One region of the Agrobacterium sp. 16-2014-1-2a genome, then DNA from elsewhere that is predicted to be linked to it. Evidence: riboswitches for the same ligand, from Rfam matches in the RefSeq annotation. Region 1 holds a riboswitch; the other holds the start of a gene.
What was found. A riboswitch is a leader RNA that binds a small molecule or an ion and turns the genes downstream of it on or off. The one in region 1 is predicted to bind thiamine pyrophosphate.
Positions count from the first base shown of each region.

Region 2: another riboswitch for thiamine pyrophosphate. It lies ahead of thiC (phosphomethylpyrimidine synthase ThiC); the one in region 1 lies ahead of ACQZ45_RS24475 (ABC transporter permease).

Region 1 is NZ_JBNWBX010000011.1:132,975-136,619, reverse strand. Features, by position in the region: gene ACQZ45_RS24480 (ABC transporter substrate-binding protein) at 1-366, opposite strand, end outside; gene ACQZ45_RS24475 (ABC transporter permease) at 363-1,148, opposite strand; TPP riboswitch at 1,277-1,379, opposite strand; gene ACQZ45_RS24470 (TadE/TadG family type IV pilus assembly protein) at 1,561-2,850, shown strand; gene ACQZ45_RS24465 (alpha-glucosidase) at 2,936-3,645, opposite strand, start outside.
Region 2 is NZ_JBNWBX010000005.1:21,077-24,721, reverse strand. Features, by position in the region: gene ACQZ45_RS16170 (amino acid--[acyl-carrier-protein] ligase) at 1-151, opposite strand, end outside; gene ACQZ45_RS16165 (acyl-CoA dehydrogenase family protein) at 156-1,337, opposite strand; gene ACQZ45_RS16160 (acyl carrier protein) at 1,337-1,588, opposite strand; TPP riboswitch at 1,769-1,880, shown strand; gene thiC (phosphomethylpyrimidine synthase ThiC) at 1,975-3,645, shown strand, end outside.

The DNA.
Region 1 (3,645 bases):
GCTCTTGATCGGCCCGTCGGCCAGAACGGTGACGGTGTTCAGCGGGGTTTCGACCAGCGTGCCGAAACGGACGAGCGGCAGCCCTGCATCGTGGTCGAGATAGAGGTTCGGCTGGTAGTGTACACCGATATCGGCCTGTTTTGCCGAGACAAGACGCGGCACGGCGGATGGGTCCGCAGGCGGAACCAGCTCAACGTCCAGCCCGGCATCTGCGAACAGGCCGCGTTCCTTGGCAATCACCATCGGTGCATGGTCCGGGTTCACGAACCATTCCAGCAACACGGTAAGCTTGTCGGCCGCCTGCGATTGCACAGGCGAAAGCACGCTTGCTGCCGCGACGACGAGGGAAAGAAGAGTTCGTTTCATGGTGCCGAAAGTCTCCGCAAATGTTTGAAAGGAATGAGATGGTCTGTTTCTTTGGCCCAGGGGGCGAGGTTGGCCGTTGCCCGGTCGACGACAAGCCGCAGCAGCACCGCCATGACGGCGAGAATGGTCATGGCGGCGAACATTGTGTCGGTCTGCATGCGGGCATTGGACTGGATCATGACAAAACCGAGCCCGGCGGAGGCGCCCACCCATTCGCCAATGACCGCGCCGAGCGGGGCGAGCGGAGCTGCGACCCTCAGCCCGGAAATGAGTGAGGGAAGCGCCAGCGGCACACGCAGCCGGGTGAGGATTTGCCAGTGGCTCGCCTCCGTCAGCGAGGCGGCATCGAGGATTGTCCGATCCGTGCGATTGAGGCCGTCGGTGAAGGCTGAAGCGACGGGGAAAAAGATGATGATCGCCGTCATGACAACTTTCGAGGCCATGCCGAAACCGAACCAGAGTACGAGAATGGGGGCCAGCACGAAGACCGGAAATGCCTGCAACACGAGAACCATGGGCCAGACGAGGCGGCCAAAACGCGGGACGGCGGCAATCGTAAAGGCAACGAGAATGCCGGCGGCAATGCCAGCCGCAAGCCCGACAGCCATTTCACCTGATGTCACCATGGCCTGTCCGAACAGGAAGGCTGGCTGGCGCAGGAGTGCTGCGGCAACATCGGCGGGCGAGGGCAGGATGTAGCGGGGCGGTGCAAACAGCCAGATGCCCAGCTGCCAGACAATCAGAATAAGGACGACGCCCTTCAGCGCATGGGAGGCACGCATCGGCCGGGGCTCAGACGCAGCCGTACCGTATACGAAGGGAAGGATGTTTCATCATCATCGTTCGGTCTCCAGCTGTGGCGATCACGGAGATCCGGGCAAAGCGGAGAAGAGAAAGGGCAGTACCGCAAACGCGCTACAGTTTCCGTTCCTACGCCGGCATGACCCGGATCAGGTTCAAGGGTCCGGCTCATCGCCATCTCAGCACCGTCTGGTGCTCCCCTCGGAAGAGACTGTTTTGCTAGGAGGGTTTTGAAGTAATGTCAACGTTGAAAGTTAACGAGAATATTGGCGCATTTGCCGCGAACATATTAGTTGTTGATTATATTAAGTTTATCAAAAATTAGTTATTTATTGAAACCGCTTTTCAATTCCGCTGTATTAGCTTCAGCTCCCAGATTGGTTGGGGGCGAACTTGAAAAACTTCTGGCGAGAGAAATCTGGAAATTTTGGCATTCTGACCGCGCTGCTCATGGTGCCTCTGTGCGGGGCTGCCGGTGTGGCGCTCGATATTACGCGCGGCATGTCGGTCAAAGCCGATCTGCAGCAGGCGGCGGATTCCGCGGCTCTGGCGGCAGTCGCCGATATGTCCGCAAGTGTTCAGGCGGCAAAGAAGATGTCGGGGGACGGTGTCATTCCCGTCGGCAATGAAGAAGCCCGGGCATTCTTCGATGGCAATCAGCGCGGCGACGCGGACTACACCATTACCTCTGTCGATGTTTCGGTGATCAAGCACGGCAATGTGGTCGAGTCGTCCGTCAGCTTCAAGGCGTCGGTCAGCACGACCCTCTCAGGGCTTCTGGGGAAGGATTTCGTTTCGGTTGGCGGCACGGCCACGGCCAAATACGAAACGGAAACCTTCAGCGATTTCTATCTTCTGCTTGATAATACGCCCTCCATGGGAGTGGGCGCGACACCCACGGATGTTGCCACCCTGGTTGCGAACACTGGCGATAAATGCGCTTTTGCCTGTCACATCGTGAAGGACGGCGTGGCAGACCCGAACAGCTATTACTTCAAGGCCAAGAAACTCGGGGTTACAACGCGTATCGACGTGGTTGCCAAGGCAACCGCCAGCCTGATGGACACGGCAAAGTCCACGCGCAAAAGCAGCAATCAATATCGCATGGCCGTCTATACCTTTGGGGAACGGGCGGAAGATACCAAGCTGCTTGAGGTCGTTTCGCTAACCTCGGATCTCGACGCAGCAAAGAAAAAAGCTGGTGAAATCAACCTGATGTCAATCCCCTATCAGGGATACAACAACGACCAGCAAACAGATTTCGACCGGGCACTGATCCAGATTGGAGATAAGGTCGGCAGTTCGGGCACGGGCGCAAGCTCGGCAAATCCGGATAAGGTTATTTTCTTTGTTTCAGACGGGGTGGGCGACAGTTACAAGCCGTCCTCCTGTACGAAAAAACTGACAGGAGGCCGCTGTCAGGAGCCGATCGACATCAAAGACTGTACGAAACTGAAGGAAAAGGGTTTTCGTATCGCGGTGCTTTATACCACCTATCTGCCGCTGCCGACGAATGACTGGTATAATAGCTGGATCAAGCCCTTTCAGGCGGAAATCGGCTCACGCATGCAGAGCTGCGCTTCCCCGGGTCTGTACTTCGAAGTCAGCCCGTCCCAGGGCATCAGCGACGCGATGACGGTACTGTTCAAGAAAGCCATTACATCACCACGCCTGACGGGCTGATGGCCGTTTAGCGAGGCCTGTTAGAGCATCGGTTGAACGCCGCAATATTTGCGGCGTTTTTTGGAAATGGCCGGAAGGTGATGCTTCAAGCGATATTGCGAAGCTGTTCAAATAACGCAGTAAAGGGCGTTTCAGCGCGGTAAAACACAGCCGGCTGGCCTATCGGAGCCTCCACGGTGATCTCGTGCCCGCCAAAATACCGCGCGCCACTCCAAAGATGCATCCATTCCCCATCGCCCGGAAGGTAAAGCGTGCGCTGCGTCTCCCCCGCCTTCCAAACTGGTGCGACCAGCATGTCGGCCCCATAGAGATAGCTGTCCTGAATGGCATAGGTCTGCCGGTCGTTCTCGTGATGCAGGAAAAGCGGGCGCTGTACCGGCAGGCCGGTTTTGGCCGCTTCAGTGGAAAGCGATTTCAGATAGGGGGCGAGTGCGACATAGATCGCCGTCATGCGGGCAAAATGGCCAAGAACCGTCTCGTCCTGATCGATCTGGAGATTGTCGCGCGGGCGATTGCCCTCATGGGTGCGCATGACAGGAGTAAAGGCTGCCATCTCCGTCCAGCGCATGATGAGTTCCGGGGTTCTGACATTGCCGAACAGGCTGGTATAACCGCCAATATCGGAATGGTGATAGGCATTGCCGAGAAGACCGGAGGACAGCGCACCGCATATGACGGTGACGAGACCGTCATGGCGGGAGAAATCGACAGACTGGTCGCCGCCCCACAGCAGCGGGCAGTGGGCTTGCACACCGGTAAAGCCCGCCCGCATGAAGAACAGCGCTTCGCCGGTTT
Region 2 (3,645 bases), on a different contig from region 1:
TGTCCGGGCCGCCGGTGCGGTCGATCAGGCGTTCGAATGCGGCAATGACGTCCTCGAACTGGCCGCTGCGTCCGTAAAGACCATCGACACCCGTTTCAATCAGCAGGCCTTCTTCGAACAGTAGATCGAGAAACGATGTTTGCATATCCATGGTCTTATCCCAAGAGGCTGGTGTCCTGCTTGTGAACCAGCAGGAGATTGGCGGAATTGCCGAGAATACGGTCGTTGGAAATCATCAGGCGCGCGGAATGCGCGTCGCGAAGGTGTCGGCCAAGGCTGTAGGGCGTACCGTTCTTGTAACCCATGATGCCGCAGACCAGCATCGCTTGGTCGATGATCTCTAGAATGGTTTCCGAAGAACAGATCTTCACATTGTTCATGGCAACCGCGAACGCCATGGACATCAGCTTGTCCGGGTCGCTCTTGGTGTCTTCGTAAGCCTTTACGCCCGCAATGACGTTGGATTTGACCACCTGCAATTTCGTGGAAATTTCGGCAATGTGGATAGCGCCTGGCGGTGTGACACCGGGCGACTTGCGTGCAGCCGTCCTGACGAAGGATTGCGCGCGCAGCACCGCATCCGACGCGATGCCATACCAAACGGCGCTCCACAGAAGATGCGAGCTTGCAAGCATGGATTGCGCAGCGATTTCCGCAAATGGTTTTGGGAATATCTGCACCGCCGGTGCCTCGCCGCGGAACAGGAAACTGTCCGAACAGGTGCCGCGCATGCCGAGTGTGTCCCAGACATGGGTCTTCTCGAGCCTGTACTGATCTTTCAGGAAGACGGTCATCACCTGATCGGCCGGGGCGGCATCCTTGTGGGCGCGCGAGGTGATGAGGATGGCATCCGCATTGCTGCCGTAGGAAATGACGGTGGCGTCCTTCTCCAGCCGGCAAATGTCTCCTTCGACCTCGATAGCGCAGATGGAATTGCGCAGATTGCCGCCGATTCCGCCTTCGGTCGTGGCCGAGGCGAGCAGAAGCTGTTCGCTTGCAATGCGGCTCATGAAGCCCGCATGCCATGGGCTTGTCTCGCCGTGTTCCACAAGGCTCGATGCCTTGATGTGGTGCATGGCGAAAATCATCGCGGTTGCCGAACAGGCCTGGCCAAGCCGGGCGCAGATATCGGCGATTTGCTGTATGGATGCGCCTTCGCCACCAAGAGAGGACGGGACCTGAATGCCGAGAAGGCGCTCTTGTCTCAGCGCCTTGACGGCTTCCTCCGGGAAGCGACCGGTGACGTCCACCTCGTCCGCGTGTTTGGCGGCAATTGCTGCGACGCGGCTTGCGCGCGCGGACAGCGTTTCATCCTGCGGCGCAACGGTCACATTCATCAGGCTGCCTCTTTACCATCCAGAATGAGCTTAACGGTGTCTTCAATGGCCTTGATGCTGGCAAAGGACTTGCGGTTCAAGAGGTTGTCGGGGAATTCGATATCGAAAGCTTCCTCGATACCCAGCATCAATTGCACCGATGCAAAGGAAGAAAGACCCGCCGCATAAAGATCTGCTTCGTTTTCAATCGTATCGACGGGGGTAGGAAGCTGGCCGAATTTTGCCAGTATTTCACGAATAGTCGCATTCATTCCGACTTATCTCCCATGAATTTAACATCAGGATGGTTTGTGCTTATCGTTAATTTGAAAACGATAATATTCGCCTAAACCGTTAGGTTAATTACCACTAACGGCGCTTTTGTTGTTCGTCCACCTTTGCCAGCCATCAGCAGCACCCTTGACAAATGTCGGGCGGTGTTTTCTCTTGTGTCCATTCACCAGGGGTGTCCCGTCAAGGGGCTGAGATTCTGCTTTTATGCGCAGTGACCCGTTGAACCTGATCCAGTTCATACTGGCGTAGGGACGGTGCAAAGACCGAAGGTCGGATTGCGTGTAACTTGCGCTGCCGACGCGTCGGTATTTTCCATCATTCCGGCTCGAACTGGGTCTCCACTGTCAAACTTTGGAGCCTCATGATGAATATCGTTGCCAAGAATATCCCGCTTGTCGTCACAACCGGGCCGCATCCCGCCTCCACGAAAATCCACAAAACCGGAATTTTGCATCCGCATATTCGCGTGCCCATGCGCGAAATCGCCGTCCACCCGACGGCGGGCGAACCGCCGGTCACGGTCTATGATTCCTCAGGCCCCTATACCGATCCATTGCATAACGTTCTGATCGAAAAGGGTCTGCCACGCCTGCGTCACGACTGGGTTGTAGCGCGCGGCGATGTCGCGGCTTACGACGGTCGGCACGTCAAACCGGAGGATAACGGCTTTGCCACCGGCGAGCGGCTGACGCCGGAATTCGCCGTGCGCCACCAGCCGCTGAGGGCCACGGAAGGAAAAGCCGTAACGCAGCTTGCCTATGCGCGGGCAGGCATCATCACGCCGGAAATGGAGTTCATCGCCATCCGCGAAAATCTGGGGCGCGAAGCGGCGAAGGAGAAGCTGGCTCGTGATGGCGAGAGTTTTGGCGCGCAGATACCCGATTATGTGACGCCGGAGTTCGTCCGTCAGGAAGTCGCATCGGGTCGCGCCATCATCCCTGCCAACATCAATCACCCCGAGCTTGAGCCGATGATCATCGGCCGTAATTTTCTGGTCAAGATCAACGCCAATATCGGCAATTCCGCCGTCACTTCCTCCATGGCCGAAGAGGTGGAGAAGATGGTCTGGGCGATCCGCTGGGGTGCCGATACCGTCATGGACCTTTCGACCGGGCGCAACATCCACAATATCCGCGAATGGATCATCCGCAATTCGCCGGTACCGATCGGCACAGTGCCGCTTTATCAGGCGCTGGAGAAGGTCAACGGCATTGCCGAGGACCTGAATTGGGAAGTGTTCCGCGACACGTTGATCGAACAGGCGGAGCAAGGCGTGGATTATTTCACCATCCATGCCGGTGTTCGGCTGCATTACATTCCGCTTACCGTCAACCGTGTCACCGGTATCGTCTCACGCGGCGGGTCGATTATGGCCAAGTGGTGTCTGCATCATCACAAGGAAAGCTTCCTCTATGAGCATTTCGACGAGATCTGCGACATCTGCCGTGCCTATGATGTTTCCTTCTCGCTGGGTGACGGGTTGCGGCCCGGTTCGATTGCCGACGCCAACGACGCCGCGCAATTTGCCGAGCTGGAGACGCTCGGTGAGTTGACACAGATCGCATGGGCGAAGGATTGCCAGGTCATGATTGAGGGCCCCGGCCATGTGCCGATGCACAAGATCAAGGAGAACATGGACAAGCAGTTGAAGACATGCGGTGAGGCGCCCTTTTATACGCTTGGGCCGCTAACGACCGATATCGCCCCCGGTTACGACCACATCACTTCCGGCATCGGGGCAGCGATGATCGGCTGGTTTGGCACGGCGATGCTCTGCTATGTCACGCCGAAGGAACATCTGGGTCTGCCTGATCGTAACGACGTGAAGGTCGGTGTCATCACCTACAAGATCGCGGCTCACGCTGCCGATCTCGCCAAGGGTCATCCGGCAGCACAGGTGCGGGACGATGCGCTGTCGCGTGCAAGGTTCGAGTTCCGTTGGGAAGACCAGTTCAACCTGTCGCTGGATCCGGACACGGCGCGCTCCTTCCATGACGAGACCCTGCCGAAGGAGGCGCACAAGGTCGCACATTTC